Regions from separate parts of the Pseudomonas paraeruginosa genome, predicted to be linked through region 2. Evidence: predicted binding sites of a transcription regulator. Region 2 holds the regulator's gene; the other holds the start of a gene.
What was found. The regulator sigma-54, encoded in region 2, starts transcription at its own class of promoters, with help from an activator protein. The targets are predictions, from matches to a motif close to ANTGGCATNNANNTTGCTNT.
Positions count from the first base shown of each region.

Region 1: glnA (glutamate--ammonia ligase) is a predicted target of sigma-54. The motif match lies at 6,556-6,575, and genes of this name have one in related genera.

Region 1 is NZ_CP020560.1:5,602,457-5,614,223, forward strand. Features, by position in the region: gene B7D75_RS26490 (DUF2339 domain-containing protein) at 1-1,533, opposite strand, end outside; gene B7D75_RS26495 (SAM-dependent methyltransferase) at 1,673-2,257, opposite strand; gene B7D75_RS26500 (helix-turn-helix domain-containing protein) at 2,341-2,766, shown strand; gene typA (translational GTPase TypA) at 2,850-4,667, opposite strand; partial or broken gene thiI (tRNA uracil 4-sulfurtransferase ThiI) at 4,885-6,338, opposite strand; gene glnA (glutamate--ammonia ligase) at 6,676-8,085, shown strand; gene B7D75_RS29970 (hypothetical protein) at 8,202-8,327, shown strand; gene B7D75_RS26525 (mechanosensitive ion channel family protein) at 8,324-10,528, opposite strand; gene B7D75_RS26530 (DUF4124 domain-containing protein) at 10,813-11,334, shown strand; gene B7D75_RS26535 (DUF4124 domain-containing protein) at 11,331-11,767, shown strand, end outside.
Region 2 is NZ_CP020560.1:4,831,901-4,843,667, reverse strand. Features, by position in the region: gene B7D75_RS22980 (ZIP family metal transporter) at 1-57, shown strand, start outside; gene B7D75_RS22975 (HPr family phosphocarrier protein) at 129-401, opposite strand; gene rapZ (RNase adapter RapZ) at 431-1,291, opposite strand; gene ptsN (PTS IIA-like nitrogen regulatory protein PtsN) at 1,293-1,757, opposite strand; gene hpf (ribosome hibernation-promoting factor, HPF/YfiA family) at 1,771-2,079, opposite strand; gene B7D75_RS22955 (RNA polymerase factor sigma-54) at 2,157-3,650, opposite strand; gene lptB (LPS export ABC transporter ATP-binding protein) at 3,877-4,602, opposite strand; gene lptA (lipopolysaccharide transport periplasmic protein LptA) at 4,602-5,129, opposite strand; gene lptC (LPS export ABC transporter periplasmic protein LptC) at 5,116-5,688, opposite strand; gene B7D75_RS22935 (KdsC family phosphatase) at 5,697-6,236, opposite strand; gene kdsD (arabinose-5-phosphate isomerase KdsD) at 6,236-7,216, opposite strand; gene B7D75_RS22925 (ATP-binding cassette domain-containing protein) at 7,626-8,435, shown strand; gene mlaE (lipid asymmetry maintenance ABC transporter permease subunit MlaE) at 8,435-9,232, shown strand; gene mlaD (outer membrane lipid asymmetry maintenance protein MlaD) at 9,233-9,706, shown strand; gene B7D75_RS22910 (MlaC/ttg2D family ABC transporter substrate-binding protein) at 9,718-10,365, shown strand; gene B7D75_RS22905 (STAS domain-containing protein) at 10,362-10,670, shown strand; gene B7D75_RS22900 (BolA family protein) at 10,787-11,026, shown strand; gene murA (UDP-N-acetylglucosamine 1-carboxyvinyltransferase) at 11,049-11,767, shown strand, end outside.

The DNA of each region.
Region 1 (11,767 bases), 770 kb from region 2:
CAGGCCGAGCCAGTAGATGCCGGCGCCTTCGACGGCCCAGGCAGCCGAGGTCCAGCGCGCGTCCAGGCCGAGCGGAATGGCCAGGGTACCGAAGACCACCCCCAGCGCCAGGCACACCTCCACCAGCAGGCTGGTACGTGCGGCAGACGCATGCCCCCGCAGCACACGCGCCAGCACCAGGTAGAACAGGCCCAACGCCAGGGCGCTGAAAGCCATGCCGAATCCGATGTGGCCGATCACCGCGCATTGCAGGCCGAACCCCACCAGCGGCGGGCCGAACAGTACCGTGGCATCGATGTAGTCGGCCTGTCGCGCCGACCAGCGCAGCAGTTCGCCGCGCTCCTCGGGCGCCTGGGCGGCTTCCAGCAGCTTGCGCCGGGCGAAGAGCAGGCCGATGCCGACGTACATCAGGAAGAACAGCAGCAGGAACGGCTCGGTGCTGGCGAACAGCCCTGGCGTGTAGGAACGCAGGCCCCAGGCGAAGCCGATGCCGAAAGTGCCGACGAAGCCGACCAGGTTGAGCAGGCGCCAGGCGCGGAACCAGGCGATGGCGAATATCCCGGCGTTGAGCAGGGCGAAGTAGCTGAACAGCGCCACATGGTTGCCGCTGCCGGTGGAGGTCAGGATCGGCGCGGCGAAGCCGCCGAGCGCCGCCACCACCGCCAGGCCCATGGCGTTCTGCAGCACGGCGAGGAACGCCGAGCAGATCGTCACCACCACCAGCAGGACCAGCGCCGCGCCGGGCGAGATCAGCGGATGCAGGCGCATCGCGGCGAAGATCGTCAGGTACAGCACCGCGATACCGGTGCCTTGCAGGAGCAGGCCGTAGGCGGCGCGCCGCTCGCGCAGCCACCAGCCGACGCCGAGCAGCGCCAGCGCCGCCAGGGCCACCCCGGCGTAGCGGTATTCCACCGGCACCACCACCCGTTCCGAGGCATAGCGCAGGAGAAAGGCCAGGCCGATGAACAGCAGCACCACGCCGATGCGCAATACCGTATTGCCGCCGAACAGCCAGCCCTTGGCCGCGGCGAAGCCACGTTCGACCAGCGAGGGTTCGCGTGGAACCGCTGTTGGGGCGCGGCGGGGCGCCGGCTGGTCCTCAGGCTGGAACGCCGGCTGTCTCTCGACGGGCTGGACGGGTTCCAGGGGACCAGGCGGAGGCGGCGCAGCCTCGACGGCCGGCAGCTCGATCTCCCAGTCCAGCGGCGGCGCAACCTCGGCGGGAGGCGCGGGAGGCGTGTCTGCGAGCGGCTGGTCGATGCCGGCGGCCGGCGCGGAAACGCTTTCCGGAACGTCCTGCGCCTGGCGCTCCACGCGCAGCAGGCGCTCGTGGATGACCTCGGTGCCGCGCTCGAAGCGTTCGGCGAACTCGCTCATCTGCTTGCGCAGGCGCTCGTTCTGTTGCGCCAGGTTCTGCAGCGAGAAAGCCTGTCCCAGGGCCAGGCCGGAAAGGCCGCCGAGGATGGCGCCGACCAGCGAATCCCCGGCGAAGCCGCCGAGGATCAGGCCTACCAGCATGAAAATCCATTGCATGCGTCGAATCCTTGATCAATTAGGTACCACGATCCACTGATACCTGGCCTGGCCATCCTGCCAGGCCGGAACCCGCGCCGGGAGTATACAGCCCGCATTCCCGACATTCGACGCATTCCGACGCCCGCCCCGTGGCGAGCTACCTCTTCCTGGCGATGAACTGGACCACACAGGCCGCGCCGGTGTGGAAACGACCCTCGACCACCTCGCGCTCGATCTCCCGCGCCAGCAGCACCTCGCAATTCGGCAGCTCCGCCTCCAGCGCCGCGCGGCTCACCAGCATGTCGACATCCGCCGGGCCGCCGGTGCCGCGACCGAGCTGCTCCGGCCGATAGGCCTCCAGCAGGAAGATACCGCCCGGCCGCAGCGCACGTTCCAGCAGGCGGTTGAGTCTGCCGCGCAACCGACCGGGCAGGTGCGCGAAGATCGACACCACCGCGCCGAACGCCGCTGCCGGCGGTTCGTAGTCCGCCAGGTCGACCACCAGGGTGTCGATCGACACGCCTTTCGCCTCGGCCAGCCGGCGCGCCTTGGCCAGGCCGACGGCGGAACCGTCCACGCCAAGCACCTCCAGGCCCAGCGAAGCGAGGAACACCGCGTTGCGCCCCTCGCCCTCGGCGACGCTCAGCACCGGCCCGGCCAGCCGCTGCGCATGCTCTTTCAGGAAAGCGTTGGGTTCGGTTCCGTAGACATACTCTTCGGCGGCATAGCGTTCGTCCCACATGAGGTTCACCTCGTCTGTATTTCGTCACGGCCCAGGTGCCGAAACGCTAGTCTTCCACTTCAAGTCGACTTGAGGTCAAGGGCATGCGGCAACTGGACATAGGCGAGGTCGCGCGGCGTTCCGGGGTACCGGCCTCGACCCTGCGTTACTACGAGGAAAGGGGGCTGATCGCCTCCAGCGGCCGCCACGGCCTGCGCCGGCGCTTCGATGCAGGTGTACTGGAGCGCCTGGCGCTGATCGGGCTGGGCCGCGCCGCGGGGTTGTCGCTGGACGAGATCGCCGGCATGAGCGCAGCCGACGGTACGTTGCGGATCGACCGCGAGACGCTGGCGGCCAAGGCCGACGAACTGGACCGGACGATCCGCCGCCTCACCGCCATGCGCGACGGCCTGCGGCATGCCGCGGGCTGCCCGGCACGCGAGCACATGGCCTGTCCGACGTTCCGCCGCCTGCTGCGGGCGGCTGCCGCGGGAACCATCAAGCCACGCCGGAAAGTCCCCGGCGCATAGCAAAACGGCCGGCAGGCCGGGCACCCCTGCCCCGCCTGCCGGCCGCGAGGCGCGCCGTTGCGGCGCGCCGGTACGGCAACGGTTTAGACCTTGCTGCGCTCGTAGCGCTTGCGATCGTTCTCGTTGAGCAGTTTCTTGCGCAGGCGGATCGACTTCGGCGTCACTTCCACCAGCTCGTCTTCATCGATGAACTCCAGGGCCTGCTCGAGGGTGAACTTCAGCGCCGGGGTCAGCTGGATGGTCTCGTCCTTGCCGGAAGCGCGCATGTTGTCGAGCTTCTTGGCCTTGGTCGGGTTGATCACCAGGTCGTTGTCGCGGCTGTGGATGCCGGCCAGCTGGCCTTCGTAGACTTCGTCGCCCGGGGAGAGGAACAGCTTGCCGCGGTCCTGCAGGGTTTCCAGGGAGTAGGTCAGCGCGGTACCGGTAGCCATGGAGACCAGCACGCCGTTCTGGCGGTGGGCGACGTCGCCGGCCTTGACCGGACCGTAGTGGTCGAAGGTCGAGGTCAGGATGCCGGTGCCCGAGGTCATGGTCAGGAAGGCGTTGCGGAAACCGATCAGGCCACGGGCCGGGATCACGTATTCCAGGCGCAGGCGACCCTTGCCGTCGGGGATCATGTTGGTCATGTCGCCCTTGCGCAGGCCCATCTGTTCCATCACCGGGCCCTGGTGCTGCTCCTCGATGTCGATGGAGACGTTCTCGTAGGGTTCCTGCTTCACGCCGTCCTTCTCGATGATCACCACTTCCGGGCGGCCCACGGCCAGCTCGAAGCCTTCGCGGCGCATGGTCTCGATCAGAACCGACAGGTGCAGCTCGCCGCGGCCGGAAACCTTGAACTTCTCCGGGCTGTCGCCCTGCTCGACGCGCAGCGCCACGTTGTGCAGCAGTTCCTTCTCCAGGCGCTCCTTGATGTTGCGGCTGGTGACGAACTTGCCTTCGCGGCCGGCGAACGGCGAGTCGTTGACCTGGAAGGTCATGCTCACGGTCGGCTGGTCGACGGTCAGCGGCGGCAGCGCCTCGACGTTCTGCGGGTCGCACAGGGTGTCGGAGATGAACAGCTCCTCCATGCCGCTGACGCAGACGATGTCGCCGGCTTCCGCCTCGGCCACCTCGACGCGCTGCAGGCCATGGTGGCCCATGATCTTCAGGATGCGGCCGTTGCGCTTGCTGCCGTCGTCGCTGATCGCTACCACCGGGGTGTTGGACTTGACCTTGCCGCGGGTGATGCGACCGATACCGATCACGCCGAGGAAGCTGTTGTAGTCCAGCTGCGAGATCTGCATCTGGAACGAACCCTCGGTGTCCACCACCGGTGCCGGGACGTGGTCGATGATCGCCTGGAACAGCGCGTCCATGTTGTCGTCCATCTTCTCGTGGTCGAGGCCGGCGATGCCGTTCAGGGCGCTGGCGTAGACGATCGGGAAGTCGAGTTGCTCGTCGGTGGCGCCGAGGTTGTCGAACAGGTCGAAGATCTGGTCGATGACCCAGTCCGGACGCGCGCCCGGACGGTCGATCTTGTTCACCACCACGATCGGACGCAGGCCGGCCTTGAACGCCTTCTGGGTCACGAAGCGGGTCTGCGGCATGGGGCCGTCCTGGGCGTCGACCACCAGCAGCACGGAGTCGACCATCGACATCACGCGCTCCACCTCGCCGCCGAAGTCGGCGTGGCCGGGGGTATCGACGATGTTGATGTTGTAGCCGTTCCACTTGATCGCGGTGTTCTTCGCCAGGATGGTGATGCCACGCTCTTTTTCCTGGTCGTTGGAGTCCATCACCCGCTCGCTTTCCGCTTCCTTGCGGTCGAGGGTGCCGGACAGCTTCAGCAGCTTGTCCACCAGGGTGGTCTTGCCATGGTCGACGTGGGCGATGATGGCGATGTTGCGCAGATTTTCGATCACAAGTCTTGTCTCGTTTGACGCCCGAAGCGCGGCTTCGCGGCGGTGGTGGGGGTCGGACAGGGCGGCGTCCGACACGACATGCTTCTTCAATTAAGGGGCGGGCAGCGGGCGGACGCTGCCCCGGTCCGGCCGGCGCGCCGAAGGGCGGGCATCGGCCTAGGCGGCGGACGTGTCGGGAGGACGGTGGCGGATGCTGCCGCCGAACAAGCCCGGCTGCTTAAGCCGGACGATAAACACGCACATTGATGTGCCCTCGTTGAGCAGGTGATGGGCATGCAGGCGGCTCATCACCCCTTTGTCGCAATACAGGAGGTACTGGCGGTTCGCGTCCAGTTCCTTGAAGCGGCTGTTGATCGCGTAGAACGGCAGCGCCTGGACTTCGACGCCTTCCAGCGCCAGGGGTTCGTCTTCCTGGGCGTCAGGATGGCGGATGTCGATGACAATCTGACCGGGCAGCACCTCGGCCACCTCTTCCACCGAAAGGTCCTGGCCGAGTTCGTCGATGACCCGGTCGACGGTGCGCTGGGTGGCGCGCTCCAGGGCGCGTTCGAGCACCGCCATGTCGAACTTCGATTCCTCGTGCTCGACGCGGTAGGGCTTGGCCTGGGTGGTCGGGTTCACCGAGATCACCCCGCAGTATTCCGGCATGTGTCGGGCGAACTCGGCGGTGCCGATCTGCCGGGCGGTGTCGATGATGTCCTGCTTGTGGCTGACGATCAGCGGACGCAACACCAGGGTATCGGTGACCCGGTCGATCACCGAGAGATTCGGCAGGGTCTGGCTGGACACCTGGGAGATCGCCTCGCCGGTCACCAGCGCGTCCAGCCCCAGGCGCTCGGCCACGCGGCTGGCGGCGCGCAGCATCATGCGCTTGAGGGTCACGCCCATGTAGCTGTCGTCGACCTTGGTGAGGATCTCGCCGACCACTTCCTCGAACGGCACGCTGACGAACAGCACGCGCTGCGAGCGGCCGTATTTCTCCCACAGGTAGTGGGCGACTTCCATCACCCCGAGTTCGTGGGCGCGGCCGCCGAGGTTGAAGAACACGAAGTGGCTGATCATCCCGCGGCGCATCATCTGGTAGGCCGCCACGGTCGAGTCGAAGCCGCCGGACATCAGCACCAGCACCTGCTCCAGCGCGCCCAGCGGATAGCCGCCCAGGCCCGGATGCTGGCGATGGATGACGAACAGGCGGTCGAGGCGGATTTCCATCCGCACCTCGACTTCCGGCTGCTTCAGGTCGATCCCGGCGGCCCCGCATTCGCGGCGCAGGCCGCTGCCGACGTAGCGCTCCACCTCCATCGAGGTGAACGCGTGCTTGCCGGCGCGCTTGCAGCGCACGGCGAACATCTTGCCGGCCAGCTGGTCGCCGAAGTGCACCTTGCACTTGGCGAGGATGTCGTCGAAATCGCCCAGCGGATACTCGTGGACCTCGAGGAAATGACCGATGCCCGGGGTGCAGGTCAGGCGCTCGATCATCTCGCGCCGGACCCTGGCGTCGAGCACGGCGGTCTCCACTTCGAGATTGTCCCACTCGCCCTCGACCTTCAGTTCCGGATCCAGGTCGCGCAGCACCGCGCGGATGTTCTTCGCCAGTTGCCGGATGAAGCGCTTGCGCACCGGCCGGCTCTTGATGGTGATTTCCTGGAAGGTCTTGACGATGAGTTTCATGCGGGGGACGCGAACGCGCGGGGCGACGGAAAAAAAGGGGCGAAATTATATCCGAAATTGCTCATGTATTGAGCAGAAATATGCGTAGTTATTTTCAGTGCACCAAAATGGAATGATGCACCAACATGGAGCACCATAACGGTGCAGGCGAAACCCGCAGAGCCGTGCAAAAGCAGGTCCGACCCCGCCAACCATGAGGCCCTGCCCGTTTCCGTGCACTGGCACGCAACTTGCTCACTTGTGAGGCAGGTTGCCCTGGCGGAGTATTCCGGCCGGCATCACCCGATACTGGGGCACAGAAAAAAGCTCCCAGCTCTAATCCCTCCTGGAGGACAGCATGTCGTACAAGTCGCACCAACTGATCAAAGACCATGACGTGAAGTGGGTAGACCTGCGCTTCACCGATACCAAGGGCAAGCAGCAACACGTCACCATGCCGGCTCGCGACGCGCTGGACGATGAGTTCTTCGAAGCCGGCAAGATGTTCGACGGCTCCTCCATCGCCGGCTGGAAAGGCATCGAAGCCTCCGACATGATCCTGATGCCGGACGACAGCACCGCCGTCCTCGATCCGTTCACCGAAGAACCGACCCTGATCCTGGTCTGCGACATCATCGAGCCGAGCACCATGCAAGGCTACGAGCGCGACCCGCGCAACATCGCCAAGCGCGCCGAGGAGTACCTGAAGTCCACCGGCATCGGCGACACCGTGTTCGTCGGCCCGGAACCGGAGTTCTTCATCTTCGACGAAGTGAAGTTCAAGTCCGACATCTCCGGCTCGATGTTCAAGATCTTCTCCGAGCAGGCTTCCTGGAACACCGACGCCGACATCGAGTCCGGCAACAAGGGCCATCGCCCGGGCGTGAAGGGCGGCTACTTCCCGGTACCGCCGGTCGACCACGACCATGAAATCCGCACCGCCATGTGCAACGCCCTGGAAGAAATGGGCCTGGTGGTCGAAGTCCACCACCACGAAGTGGCTACCGCCGGCCAGAACGAGATCGGCGTGAAGTTCAACACCCTGGTCGCCAAGGCCGACGAAGTGCAGACCCTGAAGTACTGCGTGCATAACGTCGCCGACGCCTACGGCAAGACCGTGACCTTCATGCCGAAGCCGCTGTACGGCGACAACGGCTCGGGCATGCACGTGCACATGTCGATCTCCAAGGACGGCAAGAACACCTTCGCCGGCGAAGGCTATGCCGGCCTGTCCGAGACAGCCCTGTACTTCATCGGCGGCATCATCAAGCACGGCAAGGCCCTGAACGGCTTCACCAACCCCTCGACCAACTCCTACAAGCGCCTGGTCCCGGGCTTCGAAGCCCCGGTGATGCTGGCCTACTCGGCGCGCAACCGCTCCGCCTCGATCCGCATCCCGTACGTCTCCAGCCCGAAGGCCCGCCGTATCGAAGCGCGCTTCCCGGACCCGGCAGCCAACCCCTACCTGGCCTTCGCCGCGCTGCTGATGGCCGGCCTGGACGGCATCCAGAACAAGATCCACCCCGGCGATGCCGCCGACAAGAACCTGTACGACCTGCCGCCGGAAGAGGCGAAGGAAATCCCGCAGGTTTGCGGCAGCCTGAAAGAGGCGCTGGAAGAGCTCGACAAGGGCCGCGCGTTCCTGACCAAGGGCGGCGTGTTCACCGACGAGTTCATCGATGCCTATATCGAGCTGAAGAGCGAAGAAGAGATCAAGGTGCGCACCTTCGTGCACCCGCTGGAATACGACCTGTACTACAGCGTCTGACCCACCGTTTCCTATAACAACGAGTCACCCTCTTGAGGCCTCCTTCGGGAGGCCTTTTTTATGGGCCACCGCATTTAGACTTGCCGCGTTCCCCGCCCCGAGGACGAGGACCGTCCATGCGTCACTCGCTCTGGCTCCTGCTCGCCGCCGTCCTCAGCCTGCCCGCCCAGGCCGGCACCGAATGCCGCGATATCCACGACCGCGACCTGCGTCGCATCTGCCGGATCACCCTGCAGTGCTAGATGCCGCCGTCCGCCGGCGCGCCCTGCTCGTCCGGCTCCGCGGACCTCGCCCTGGGCGCCCGGCTCAACTGCACGTTGAGGCGCGGCATCGACAATTCCAGGCCGGCCTGGTCGAGGCGCCGGCGCAGGCGCAGGTTGAACGCCCGCTGGACTTCCCACTGCTTGATCGGCGCGGTCTTGAAACGGAAGCGCAGGACCGCCTGGCCGTTGTCGAAGCTCTCCACGCCCTGCAATTCCATCGGCGACCACAGGTTGCGGTAGACCGCCGGGTCGCTGCGCAGCTCCATCGCCACCTCGCGCACCAGCGCCACCGCGTCGTCGATCGGCATGCTCGCCGGCACCGGCCAGCGGAACATCGCGTAGCCGAACTGGCGCGAGTAGTTCTTGATGCTCTTGATCTCGCTGAACGGGATGGTATGCACCACGCCGTCCAGGTCGCGCAGGCGCACGGTGCGGATGGTCAGGCCCTCGACCGTGCCCAGGTGGCCGCCGACGTCGACGTAGTCGTCGATCGACAGCGAGTCCTCGATGATGATGAACAGGCCGGTGATCAGGTCGGCCACCAGCGACTGCGCGCCGAAGCCGATGGCCAGGCCGATCACGCCGGCACCGGCCAGCAGCGGGGTGACGTTCATGCCCATGTTGGCCAGGGCGACGATCAGGGCGATCACCGCGATGGTGGCGAACAGCACGTTGCGGATCAGCGGCAGCATGGTCAGCGCGCGGGTGTTCGGCCGGCTCTTGCCGCCCAGGCCGAGGCTGTGCTGGATCGCGGTGTCGGCGAGGATCCAGATCAGCCAGGCGACCAGCAGGGTGGTGCCGAAACTGACCACCTTCATGCTGATCTGCTCGCCGTCGCCCTCCGCATAGCGGATCAGCGACATGCCCCAGACACGCAGGGAAACCTCGATGAAGAACAGCACCACGAAAATGTGCAGCAGGGTATAGCCGAAGCTCTGCAACTGCTCGATATACGGCGCGCTGCGCCGCGGGCCGGCGCCGACCCGGCCGGAGCGCCGGCGGATCAGGCCGATCACGGTCATCGCCACCACCGCCAGCAGCGCGCAGACCAGCGCCCGACGCAGGGCCGAGCTGCTGTCGCCGGCGGAGACGAAGGTGGCGAACAGGGAAATCCCCACCAGCACCAGCACCGGCACGAACCACAGCGAACCGACCAGCTGCACCAGGTCATGCAGGCTGCGGCGCTTGAGGCGACGCTCCAGCGGCTGGTTGCGGATCAGGTGAGCGATCGGCCGGCGGAAGCGCATCACGAACAGCGCGGTGAACAGTGCCGCGCTGGCGTTGGCCAGGGTGCTCAGGCAGACCGAGGTGTGTTCGCCGAGCCCGGCGATCAGCCGCGGATCGTGAGCCACCTCGCCCAGCGCGGCGAGGCTGCCGATCAGCCACAGCGGACGGAACGCCTGGCGCCGCAGGATATCCAGGGCGCGCTGGCGATGCGGGCCGCTGAGCAGCGAGAGGGAGATCACGCACAGCGCGGAGAACAGCGTGCCGCAGACCAGCACATAGGCCATGACCATCGCCAGGGTCTTGCTCAGCGAGTCCGGCAGCACCACCGACAGGTACAGGGTGATGAAGAACGCCACCAGCCAGGGCCCCAGCTTGCGCAGGGCGAACAGCAGCAGGTCGCGGGTCTTCGGATGCTGCGGCAGCTCGGCGGACAAGCCGAAGCGCGCGCGCATCCGGCGGCTGAGCCAGAGCAGCGCGCTGGCCAGGCAGGCCCAGAGCAGGATCACCACCGAGAAGTCGAAGACCATCGACGGCAGGTCGCGCCAGCTGGGGAAGCGCTCCTCCAGCTCGGCGCGCGCCAGCTGGAACTGGTTGCCCCACAGCGCCACCGGGCTGTTCGCGCCCTGGAACTGCTTTTCCAGGCTGGTCAGGGTATCGCCGATCAGGCCCAGCACCCCGCCTTCGCTTTCCTTGCCCTTCTTGGTGACGTCGCGCAGCTGTTTCAGCTTTTTCAACAGATCGGCGCGCTGCCTGTCGTTCTCCAGGGTCTGGATCACCTGGTTCAGCGATTGCTCCAACTGCGCATCGCTGACCTTTTCGCCACCGGAGGAACCCGCCAGCGGGTTCGGCAGGGCCGCCGCGCCGGGCGGCGAATAGAACAGGGCGAGGCAGAGGCACAGCAGCATGCCAGCCAGGGCGCGGGAGCGAAGGGAGAACAGGGTGATGATCGGCACGAGAAAGGCAGTCCCCAGTGAGAAAGCGAAACAGCCGCATCATACAAGCCGCGAGCCCGCCGTTTCGAACGGGTCCGCCGGCCGGCGGCGCAGGCACAGACACTCTGGCGCAACGAGGGTTCGTCCACCAGCGCCGGCTGAGACGAACCTGGCCGCAGCCGAAGGCACAGCGACCGCCAACGTGCCCCAGCGCACACCTTCGAATACCCGCATGCCGCACAATGCACGGCTTGCCAGCGCGCCGATGCGGTGCAACGCTTGGCAGGTTCACCCGGAGACCGTCCATGCGCCTGATCATCAGTTGCCTGCTCCTGGCCGCCGCCCTGCCGGCCGGGGCGCAGATCTACCAATACACCGACGCCAACGGCAACAAGGTGTTCACCAACCAGCCGCCGGACGGCGTGCAGGCGCAGACCGTGGAACTGCAGCCGACCAATACCGTGGGCATCGACACGCCGGCCAAGGCCCCGGCCGACGCAACGCCCGTCGGCGGCGAGGCCTCCGCCGCCTACGAGATCCTCGCCCTCAGCGACCTGCCCACGGAAGAGGCGCTGCGCGCCAACAACGGCACCTTCAACGTCAGCGTCAGCATCCGCCCGGCCCTGCGCAGCGGGCACCAGCTGCAACTGGTGCTGGACGGCAAGCCCTACGGCACGCCGAGCAGCGGTACGCGCTTCACCCTGCATGAGATCGACCGCGGCGACCACAGCCTGGCGGTACAGGTGCTCAACGGCGAGCGGGTGCTGCAGGCCAGCCCGCCGGTCAGCTTCACCGTGCAGCGCGTGCACCTGGGGAAGAAGCGGTGATCCCGCGCCTTCTCGCCGCCGTCCTGCTGTGCCTGGCCTGTGCCGCGCAGGCGGGGGTCTATACCTACATCGACGCCGAGGGCAACCGCGTCTACACCGACCAGCCGCCCAGCGGGCGCAAGGCCCAGCGCGTCGAGCTGGCGCCGAGCAACAGCGTGGCGCCGCCGGGCATCCGCTATCGCCCGCCCGCGGCGCCGATCGAGGTGAAGCCGCCAGCCTACCAGTTGCTGCGTATCCTCTTCCCCGAGCCGGACGCGACCCTGCGCGAGAACAGCGGCGACGTCATCGTCACCGTCACCAGCGAGCCGGCGCTGCTGCCCGGCCATCGCTATCGCCTGCTGCTCGACGGCAAGCCTGCCGGGACGCCGGGACGCAGCCCGGTGTTCCCGTTGAAGAACCTCGATCGCGGCACCCACCAGGTCGCAGTGGAAAT
Region 2 (11,767 bases):
CTGGGCCTGGTGTTCGGTTTCTGCCTGATGATGGTGCTGGATACCGCGCTGGGCTAGTTGCCGAGCGGAAGGGAAGAAACGAAAAAGCCGCCAGTTGGCGGCTTTTTTCTTCAGTGGCGGAAGAGAGGCTATTCGCCTTCGTCGAAGCGGTTGTTGATCAGTTCGACCAGTGCGTTCAGCGCTTCGTCCTCCTGCTCGCCCTCGGTATGCAGGTGCAGGCTGGTGCCCTTGCCGGCGGCCAGCATCATCACGGCCATGATGCTCTTGCCGTCGACACAGCTGTCCGCCTGGCGGCCGACGCGGACCTGGCAGGGATAGCGTCCCGCGACGCCGACGAACTTGGCCGCGGCGCGGGCATGCAGGCCGAGCTTGTTGATGATGGTGATCTCGAGGGCGGGCATCGTGGGGAGTCTGTCCTTCTTGTTATGGGCTAGCTGTTGAGATCGCGGTGGCGGATCTGCACGTTCTTCAGGGATTCCCTGAGTGCAGCGCCAATCCGTTCGGCGAGGTAGACCGAGCGATGGTGGCCGCCGGTACAGCCGATCGCAACTGTCACATATGAGCGGTTACTGGCGGCGAAGCGCGGCAGCCATTTGTTCAGGTAGCCGACGATATCCTGGTACATCTCCTCGACGTCCGGCTGGGCGGCCAGGTACTCCCTGACTTCCGGCTCCAGCCCCGAATGGTCGCGCAGCTCGGGCTTCCAGTAGGGGTTCGGCAGGCAGCGCACGTCGAACACCAGGTCGGCGTCGACCGGCATGCCGCGCTTGAAGCCGAAGGACTCGACGAGGAACGCTGTTCCCGGCTCCGGCTTGTTCAGCAGGCGCAGCTTGATGGTGTCGCGCAGCTGGTAGAGGTTGAGGCTGGTGGTGTCCAGCTTTAGGTCGGCGAGGTCGGCGATCGGTCCGAGCAGCTGGCTCTCGTCGCCGATGGCTTCGGCCAGCGAACGGGTATCGGTGGTCAGGGGATGGCGTCGACGGGTTTCCGAGAAACGCTTGAGCAGCGTTTCGTCGTCGGCGTCGAGGTACAGCACGTCGCAGTTGATATGGTTGTCGCGCACTTCCTGCAGCAGCTCGGGGAAGCGTTGCAACTGGCTGGGCAGGTTGCGTGCGTCGATCGATACCGCGACCTGCGGGTGCAGCAGCTCGGTGTGCAGCAGCGCGCGTTGCGCCAGGTCGGGAAGCAGGCTGGCGGGCAGGTTGTCGATGCAATAGAAGCCGTTGTCTTCGAGGACGTTCAGGGCGGTGCTCTTGCCCGACCCCGAGCGGCCACTGACGATGATCAGGCGCATGTCATTGCCCGTTCTGTACGTCTACCACGATCTGATAAAGCGCTTCGGCACTGGGAGCGCTGCGCAGGCGCTCGCGTACGTCGGCACGGTCGAGCATGGCGGCGATCTGCCGGAGCAGTTCGAGGTGTTCTTCGGTCGCGGCCTCCGGTACCAGGAGGACGAAGACCAGGTCGACCGGCGCGCCGTCCAGCGCGTCGAAGTCCACCGGGGCATCCAGATGCAGCACGGCGCTGATCGGGCTCTGGCAGCCGGCCAGGCGGCAGTGTGGAATGGCGATGCCATTGCCGAAGCCAGTGGAGCCGAGCTTTTCCCGGGCCACCAGGTTTTCGAAGATGTCCTGGGCGTCGAATTCCGGCAGCTCCCTGGCTACCAGGTTGGCGATTTGTTCGAGGACGCGTTTCTTGCTGCCGCCCGGCACGTTCACGAGGGAACGGCCGGGGGTCAGGATTTGCTCAAGTCGGATCATAGGGGAGGGGAGATCAGCGGGCGCCTACGCCTTGCTGCCGTTCGAGGTACTTCTCTTTGTGTTTGATCAGTTGACGGTCGAGTTTGTCGATCAGCAGGTCGATGGCCGCGTACATGTCCTCATGTTCCGCATTGGCCACGATCTCGCCACCGGCGACGCGCAGGGTGGCTTCGATCTTCTGCTTCAGTTTCTCGACCTCCATGATCACCTGCACATTGGTGATCTTGTCGAAATGGCGCTCCAGACGGCTCAGTTTCTCGCCGACATAGTCGCGCAGGGCGTCGGTCACATCCAGTTGATGGCCACTGATGTTGACTTGCATACCGCGTTCTCCTTGTTGCCCGTGTGTAAGTGGCAGGTTAGCAACCTGCCTCCGGAACACCTTGGCGTGGATCAACGTCACACCAGTCGCTTGCGCTCGCTCGAAGGGGCTATGCCCAGGGATTCGCGGTACTTGGCGACGGTGCGGCGAGCCACTTGAATGCCCTGTGCCTCCAGTAAACCAGCGATCTTGCTGTCGCTCAATGGCTTTTTCGCATTTTCCGCGGCCACCAGTTTCTTGATGATCGCGCGGATCGCGGTGGACGAGCATTCCCCGCCTTCGGCGGTGCTGACGTGACTTGAAAAGAAATATTTCAGCTCGAAAATACCGCGCGGCGTATGCATGTACTTCTGCGTGGTGACCCGCGAAATGGTCGACTCGTGCATGCCCACCGCTTCGGCGATGTCGTGCAGGACCAGCGGCTTCATGGCTTCCTCGCCGTAGTCGAGAAAGCCACGCTGGTGTTCGACGATCTGCGTCGCCACCTTCATCAGGGTCTCGTTGCGGCTCTGCAGGCTCTTGATGAACCAGCGCGCTTCCTGCAACTGGTTGCGCATGAAGGTATTGTCGGCACTGCTGTCGGCACGGCGGACCATGCCGGCATAGGTGGCGTTGACACGCAGGCGTGGCATCGCCTCCTGGTTCAGTTCCACCAGCCAGCGCTCGTTGTCCTTGCGCACGATGACGTCCGGGACGATGTATTCGGCCTCGCTCGACTCGATCTGCGAGCCGGGCCGTGGATGCAGGCACTGGATCAACTCGATGACCAGGCGCAACTCGTCTTCCTTGAGCTTCATGCGCCGCATCAACTGGCCGTAGTCGCGGCCGCCGAGCAGGTCGAGGTAGTCGGAAACCAGGCGCAGGGCTTCGTCCAGCCAGGGCGTGGCGGGTGGCAGCTGGCGCAGTTGCAGCAACAGGCACTCGCGCAGGTTGCGGGCGCCGATGCCGGCGGGCTCCAACTGCTGGATGCGGCGCAGCACGACTTCGACTTCGTCGAGCTCGACGTCCAGCTCCGGATCGAGGGCGGCGAGGATCTCCTCGAGGGACTCCTCCAGATAGCCGTCATTGTTGATGCTGTCGATGATGGTCACCGCGATCATGCGGTCGGTGTCCGACATCGGCGCCAGGTTCACCTGCCAGAGCAGGTGGCTGTGCAGGCTCTCGCCGCTGCTGGTGCGCGCGGTGAAGTCCCATTCGTCGTCGTCGCTGCTGGGCAGGCTGCTGGCGCTGGTCTGGTAGATGTCCTCCCAGGCGGTATCCACCGGCAGTTCGCTGGGGATGCGCTCGCTCCACTGGTCGTCGTCGAGGCTTTCTACGCTGGGCGTGGTGCTTTCCTGGAGGGCGCTCTCCTGCGGCGCGCTGGTTGCCTGTTCGGCGCCATCGGCGAGCGGGTCGCTGCCGTCGAAATCGTCGCCGTCTTCCTGGCGTTCGAGCATGGGATTGGATTCCAGCGCTTCCTGGATTTCCTGCTGGAGGTCCAGGGTGGAGAGCTGGAGGAGGCGTATGGCCTGTTGCAGCTGAGGCGTCATCGTCAGCTGCTGGCCCATCTTGAGGACTAGCGATGGTTTCATGGCTGAGGGCTTAGTACCTTATTCGCTGGTACCGGATGGCACCATCCACTACTACGGGTGCCGAGGTGGCGGCACCGCCAGGAAGCAAATTATATGCCTGAATTTTCGTACTTTGCCTAGGGTTGCTCCGAATAAATCATCCGCCCGTGGCGACACCTCTACCCGTAAAAACCGGGGACGTGCGAAACCGCTCCGGCAGGGCCGGAGGGCACGGTAGGAGATTTCTTCAGAGGCGGAACTCGTGCCCCAGGTAGACTTCCTTGACCAGGTCGTTGGCGAGGATGCTCTCGGCATCGCCTTCCGCGATCAACTGCCCATCATTGACGATATACGCCGTTTCGCAGATGTCCAGGGTCTCGCGGACGTTGTGGTCGGTGATGAGGATGCCGATACCCTTTGCCTTCAGGTGATGGATGATCTGCTTGATGTCGCCGACCGATATCGGGTCCACGCCGGCGAAGGGTTCGTCGAGGAGGATGAACTTCGGCGCGCTGGCCAGGGCCCGGGCGATTTCCACCCGGCGTCGCTCGCCGCCGGACAGGCTCATGCCGAGGTTGTCGCGGATATGGTGGATGTGGAACTCCTGCAGCAAGCCTTCCAGGGCGTCCTTGCGTCCGTTGCGATCGAGGTCGCTGCGGGTCTCGAGGATCGCCATGATGTTGTCGGACACCGACAGCTTGCGGAAGATCGAGGCCTCCTGCGGCAGGTAGCCGATACCGGCGCGCGCCCGCCCGTGCATCGGCAGGTGGGTGACGTTCTGCTCGTCGATGCGGACCACGCCCTGGTCGGCCTGCACCAGGCCGACGATCATGTAGAAGCAGGTGGTCTTGCCGGCACCGTTCGGGCCGAGGAGGCCGACGATCTGCCCGCTATCGATGGACATGCTGACGTCGCGGACGACTTGCCGGCCTTTATAGCTTTTGGCCAGGTGCTGGGCTCTGAGCGTTGCCATTACTGGGCCTTTTTCTTCGGCTGGATGACCATGTCGATGCGCGGGCGCGGACTGGTCACCTGGGAACCGGTGGCGCGGCCGGCGTTGACGATCTGGCGCTGGGTGTCGTAGACGATCTTCTCGCCTTCGAAGGTGTTGCCTTCCTGGATCACCTTGGCCTGGTCGATCAGCACGACCCGGTTCTGCGTGACGAAGTACTGGATGGTCAGGCCGTAGGCCTTGGTCACGTCCTTGTCAGGCGCGGGCTTCTGCTCGTAGTAGGCGGGCCTGCCGACCGAGGTCACCACCTCGACGTCGCCGTTCTTGTCCCGTTTCAGGGTCACGGTGTTACCGGTCAGCCTGGTGCTGCCCTGGGTCACCACGACATCGCCGCGGTAGACCGCGACGCCTTGCTTGTCATCCAGTTCGGCGCTGTCGGCCTGGACGCGGATCGGTTGCTCGCGATCCGAGGGCAGGGCCCATGCCAGGGAACTGCCGAGGACGGCAGTCAGACCGAATACAAGGGGGAGGGTGTTAACGAACCTCATGCTGACCTCTTACGTTGGACAGCAGGTGCATCCGGCTGTCTTTCAGATACGCTTTCATTCCAACAGCCGTCGTCACTCCATTGGCCGCGTCGATTTTAACGGCTTGCTCGGTCTGTGCATAATTCTTGTCGGGGAATACGGTCAGCCGGGTGGTGGTGAGGATGCTTGGCTGGCCCTTGGCATCGGTGCGCGCGACGCGCACGTCGTCGATCAGTTCGACTTCCTTGCCTTTCGGCCCGACTTCGGCGCGGGCGCTCTGGATATGCCAGGGCTGCACGTTGCCGCGGAACAGCAGCAGATCGGGGGTGGTGACGAAGGTGATGTCGGTGGCCTTCTGGTGTTCCAGCTTCACCGCCGTCATCTCGTAGTCGAGGCTGCCGTTCTCCTGGTATTGCAGGCTGTGGGCGTTCTCGGCGTAGTAGTCGATGGTGTTGTCCTGGCCGGGCCGGGCTGGCTGTTCGTTGAACAGTTCAAGTCCGACGTTCCAGTAATAGCCCGCGACGATCAACAGCAGGGCGATCAGGGCGAGCAGCAGTTTCTGTTGCAGTGTTTTCGGCATGGTCGGCTCTACAGGTAGGCGCTCTGGGCGGCTTCGAGCGTGCCCTGGGCGCGCATGATCAGTTCGCAGAACTCCCGGGCCGCGCCTTCCCCGCCGCGGGTCGCGGTGACTCCGTGGGCGTGCTGGCGGACGAACGGGTCGGCGCTGGCCACCGCCATGCCGAGGCCGACGCGGCGGATAACCGGCAGGTCGGGCAGGTCGTCGCCCAGGTAGGCGACCTGCTCATAGCCTAGCCCGAGTTCGCCGAGCAGTTCGTCGAGCACCGCGAGCTTGTCTTCCCGGCCCTGGTAGAGATGCTGGATGCCCAGGTTGCGCGCGCGGCGCTCGACCACCGGGGTGTCGCGGCCGGTGATGATGGCGGTGCGCACGCCGGAGGCGATCAGCATCTTGATGCCGTGGCCGTCGAGGGTGTTGAAGGTCTTGAACTCGCTGCCGTCGACGAGGAAATACAGCTTGCCGTCGGTCAGCACGCCATCGACGTCGAAAATCGCCAGGCGCACCTGGCGGGCCCGGGCCGAGAGTTCCATGGCCGATTGGGTATCGCTCATTACATCACTCCTGCGCGCAACAGGTCGTGCATGTTCAGGGCTCCGACCGGACGGTCGTCCGCGTCGACCACCACCAGTGCGCCGATCTTGTTGTCTTCCATGATCTTCAGGGCTTCCGCGGCGAGGATCTCGGCGCGGACGGTCTTGCCGTGGACGGTCATCACCTGGTCGATGGTGACCTGGCGCACGTCGACGCCCCGGTCCAGCGCGCGGCGCAGGTCGCCATCGGTGAATATGCCGGCGAGCTTGCCGTGTTCGTCGAGCACCACGGTCATGCCCAGGCCCTTGCGGGTCATCTCCATCAGCGCGCCGGTCAGCGAAGTGCCGAGCAATACCTGTGGCAGTTCTTCGCCGACGTGCATGACGTTTTCCACCTTCAGCAGCAGGCGCCGGCCCAGCGCACCTCCCGGATGGGAAAAGGCGAAGTCCTCGGCGGTGAAGCCGCGGGCCTCGAGCAGGGCAATCGCCAGGGCGTCGCCGAGCACCAGGGAGACGGTGGTGGAAGAGGTCGGCGCCAGGTTCAGCGGGCAGGCTTCCTGGCCGACGCTGGCGTCCAGGTTGACCTCCGCGGCCTTGGCCAGCGGCGATTCGGGGTTGCCGGTCATGCTGATCAGGGTGATGCCCAGGCGCTTGATCAGCGGCAGCAGGGTGACGATTTCCGCGGTGGAGCCCGAATTGGACAGGGCGAGGACCACGTCGTCCTCGGTGATCATGCCCATGTCGCCATGGCTGGCTTCGGCCGGATGCACGAAGAAGGACGGGGTGCCGGTGCTGGCCAGGGTCGCGGCGATCTTCTTGCCGATGTGGCCGGACTTGCCCATGCCGACCACGACGACCCGGCCCTTGCCGGCCAGCAGCAGTTCGCAGGCCCTGACGAAATCGTCGCCAATCCGCGCCAGCAGGCTGTCTACCGCGTCGCGCTCGAGGCCGATGGTGCGCTGGGCGGAATGGATGAAATCGAGGTTCTGGCTCATGTTCAACGAATGTGGCGCCTGGATGAAAGGCGGGATTATAACGGGAAAGCGTGCCCGGCTTACACCAACCGTGCAGCGAACCCGGTCGGCGGCGCGCGAACGATGGCGCGGCGGCTGTAACGCGCTGTTACGCCGTGGTTATCCGCCCTCCGCGCTATGACTGCGCAAATGTCGATATATTCGACCACGGTGTGATTTTTTTCTGTCCGCGCTGAACCTGAAGTGTGCGATATGTCCTAAAAGGCTTGGAGATCGCTCCGAACAAGCTGAATTCAAGCTGAACGGCACGGCACCGGGCCTTGGGCGACAACCCGCCGCGGTGCTATAGTCCGCGCCCATTCGGCCCTCCCGGATGCGTGCCTCTGCGACGGGGCAGAGCGTCTAGCATGGACGGGTCGCATCGCAAGGAGTCCTGATGAGCACCGATAGTGCCTACGCGGTCGAGTTGAAGGGCCTGACCTTCAAGCGCGGATCGCGGGCGATTTTCGACAACATCGATGTGCGTATTCCGCGCGGCAAGGTGACCGGCATCATGGGTCCGTCCGGCTGCGGCAAGACCACGCTGTTGCGGCTGATCGCCTCCCAGCTGCGTCCCTCGAAAGGGGAAGTCTGGGTCAACGGTCAGAACCTGCCGCAACTCTCGCGCGGCGACCTGTTCGACATGCGCAAGCAGTTCGGCGTGCTGTTCCAGAGCGGCGCGCTGTTCACCGATCTCGACGTGTTCGAGAACGTGGCGTTTCCGCTGCGGGTGCATACCCAGCTGCCGGAGGAAATGATCCGCGACATCGTCCTGATGAAACTCCAGGCCGTCGGCCTGCGCGGCGCCGTGGAGCTGATGCCCGACGAGCTGTCCGGCGGCATGAAGCGCCGCGTCGCGCTGGCCCGGGCGATCGCGCTGGACCCGCAGATCCTTCTATACGACGAGCCTTTCGTGGGTCAGGACCCGATCGCCATGGGCGTTCTGGTGCGCCTGATCCGCCTGCTCAACGATGCCCTGGGCATCACCAGCATCGTGGTTTCCCACGACCTGGCCGAAACCGCCAGCATCGCCGACTACATCTACATCGTCGGCGATGGCCGGGTGCTTGGCCACGGGACCCCGGACGTGCTCAAGGAAACCGACGATCCCCGTATCCGCCAGTTCGTCAAGGGAATCCCGGATGGCCCCGTTCCGTTCCATTACCCGGCCCGCGACTACCGGGCCGACCTGCTGGGAGAACGCTGATGCGTAGAGTCTCTCCCCTCGAGCGCGTGCGCCTGTTCGGTCGCGCCGGCCTCGACGTGGTCGCCGCGCTCGGCCGTTCGACCCTGTTCCTCGGCCATGCATTGCTCGGTCGGCGCACGCCGGGCGCCGGCCTGCACCTGCTGGTGAAGCAACTCTACTCAGTGGGCGTGCTGTCCCTGGCGATCATCGTCGTCTCGGGGCTGTTCATCGGCATGGTGCTCGCCCTGCAGGGCTACAACATCCTGATTTCCTATGGCTCCGAGCAGGCCGTCGGGCAGATGGTGGCGCTGACCCTGCTGCGTGAACTCGGCCCGGTGGTGACCGGTCTGCTGTTCGCCGGCCGGGCCGGTTCGGCGCTGACCGCGGAAATCGGCAACATGAAGGCCACCGAGCAGCTTTCCAGCCTGGAAATGATCGGCGTCGACCCGCTCAAGTACATCGTCGCGCCGCGCCTGTGGGCCGGCTTCATTTCCATGCCGCTGCTCGCCGCGATCTTCAGCGTGGTCGGCATCTGGGGCGGGGCGATGGTCGCGGTCGACTGGCTGGGAGTCTACGAGGGATCGTTCTGGGCGAACATGCAGAACAGCGTGCAGTTCACCGAGGATGTGCTCAACGGCGTGATCAAAAGTATCGTGTTCGCTTTCGTGGTGACCTGGATCGCGGTCTACCAGGGCTACGACTGCGAACCGACCTCGGAAGGGATCAGTCGCGCGACGACGCGTACCGTGGTCTATGCCTCCCTGGCGGTGCTGGGGCTCGACTTCATTCTGACTGCTTTGATGTTTGGAGATTTCTGAATGCAAACCCGCACCCTGGAAATCGGTGTCGGCCTGTTCCTCCTGGCCGGCCTGCTGGCCCTGTTGCTGCTGGCCCTGCGCGTCAGCGGCCTGAGCGTGGGCAACGCTGGCGATACCTACAAGGTCTATGCCTACTTCGACAACATCGCCGGCGTCACCGTGCGTGGCAAGGTGACCCTGGCCGGCGTGACCATCGGCAAGGTGACCGCGGTAGACCTGGACCGCGACAGCTACACTGGTCGCGTGACCATGGAAATCAACCAGAACGTGAACAACCTGCCGGTCGACTCCACCGCGTCGATCCTCACCGCCGGCCTGCTGGGCGAGAAGTACATCGGCATCAGCGTGGGTGGCGATGAGGACGTCCTGAAGGACGGCAGCACCATCCACGACACCCAGTCGGCGCTGGTGCTGGAAGACCTGATCGGCAAGTTCCTGCTGAACTCGGTTAACAAAGACGAAGCCAAAAAGTGAGGTTCTCTTCCATGCTGACTCTCCTGCGTCGTGGCCTGCTGGTGCTCCTGGCGGCTTTCCCGCTGCTTTCCGTGGCCGCGTCGACCCCGCAACAGGTCGTGCAGGGCACGGTCGACGAGCTGCTTTCCGACATCAAGGCCAACAAGGCCGCCTACAAGGCAGATCCGCAAAAGCTCTACGCCACCCTCGACCGCATCCTCGGGCCGGTGGTCGACGCCGAGGGCATCGCCAAGAGCGTGATGACCGTGAAGTACTCGCGGCAGGCCTCGCCGGAGCAGATCAAGCGCTTCGAGGAAGTGTTCAAGAACAGTCTGATGCAGTTCTACGGCAACGCCCTGCTCGAGTACGACAACCAGGACATCCGTGTCCTGCCCAGTTCGGCCAAGCCCAGCGACGAGCGCGCCAGCGTCAACATGGAGATCCGCGACAGCAAGGGCACCGTCTATCCGGTGTCCTACACCATGACCAACCTGGCTGGCGGCTGGAAGGTCCGCAACGTGATCATCAACGGTATCAACATCGGCAAGCTGTTCCGTGACCAGTTCGCCGACACCATGCAGAAGAACCGCAACGACCTCGAGAAAACCATCGCCGGCTGGGGCGAGGTGGTCGCCAAGGCCAAGGAAACCGCGAAGGCGGAAGAGGCCGGGGCGAAATGAGCCAGGCCAGCCTGCGCGAAGGCGCGCCTGGCGAGCTGCAGCTCGTCGGCGTGCTCGACTACAGCAGCGGGCCGGCGCTGCGCGAGCAGGGCGGACGGCTGATCCATGCCAGCCAGGCGGCGCAGTTGGTGGTCGACTGCTCGGCGGTGGAGCGCTCCAGCAGCGTGGGCATTTCCCTGCTGCTGTCCTTCATGCGCGATGCGCGCAAGGCCGGCAAGACCCTGAGCATCCGGGCACTGCCGGACGACATGCGGGAGATCGCCAAGGTCAGCAGCGTGCTGGAAATCCTGCCGCTGCAGGCGTGACCGGCCGGCGGAACGAGCGGCCCTCCGTCTGCGCGTCCCTTCCTGGGGTTCGCAGGCGGAGGGCTTTTTTGTATGATGGCCGACCGTGCGCGTAGGGCGCCCGATTGAGGTTGAGCATGCAGGCCGAAGACGTTAAGAGCCTTCTCCAGGAAAAACTCCCCGGCACCCAGGTGGAAGTCGAGGGCGAAGGGTGCAATTTCCAACTGAATCTGATCAGCGACGAGCTGGCCGGCCAGAGCCCGGTCAAGCGCCAGCAGCAGGTCTACGCCCATTTGAACGCCTGGATCGCCGATGGCAGCATCCACGCCGTCACCATGAAATTCTTCAGCCGCGCCGCCTGGGCCGAGCGTTCCTGAGCCCACGGGGGAAATCACTGCGATGGACAAACTGATCATTACCGGCGGCAACCGCCTCGATGGCGAAATCCGCATTTCCGGCGCGAAGAACTCGGCGCTGCCGATCCTGGCCGCGACCCTGCTGGCCGATACCCCGGTCACCGTGTGCAACCTGCCGCACCTGCACGACATCACCACCATGATCGAGCTGTTCGGCCGCATGGGCGTGCAGCCGATCATCGACGAGAAGCTCAACGTCGAAGTCGACGCCAGCAGCATCAAGACCCTGGTCGCGCCCTACGAACTGGTGAAGACCATGCGCGCCTCGATCCTCGTGCTCGGCCCCATGCTGGCGCGCTTCGGCGAGGCCGAGGTGGCCCTGCCGGGCGGTTGCGCGATCGGCTCGCGCCCGGTCGACCTGCACATCCGCGGTCTCGAGGCGATGGGCGCGCAGATCGAGGTCGAAGGTGGCTACATCAAGGCCAAGGCCCCAGTCGGTGGCCTGCATGGCGGCCAGTTCTTCTTCGATACCGTTAGCGTGACTGGGACCGAGAACCTCATGATGGCCGCCGCGCTGGCCAACGGCCGTACCGTGCTGCAGAACGCCGCGCGCGAGCCGGAGGTCGTCGACCTGGCCAACTGCCTGAACGCCATGGGCGCCAACGTCCAGGGCGCCGGTTCCGACACCATCGTCATCGATGGCGTTAAGCGCCTCGGCGGCGCCCGCTACAATGTCCTTCCCGACCGTATCGAGACCGGTAC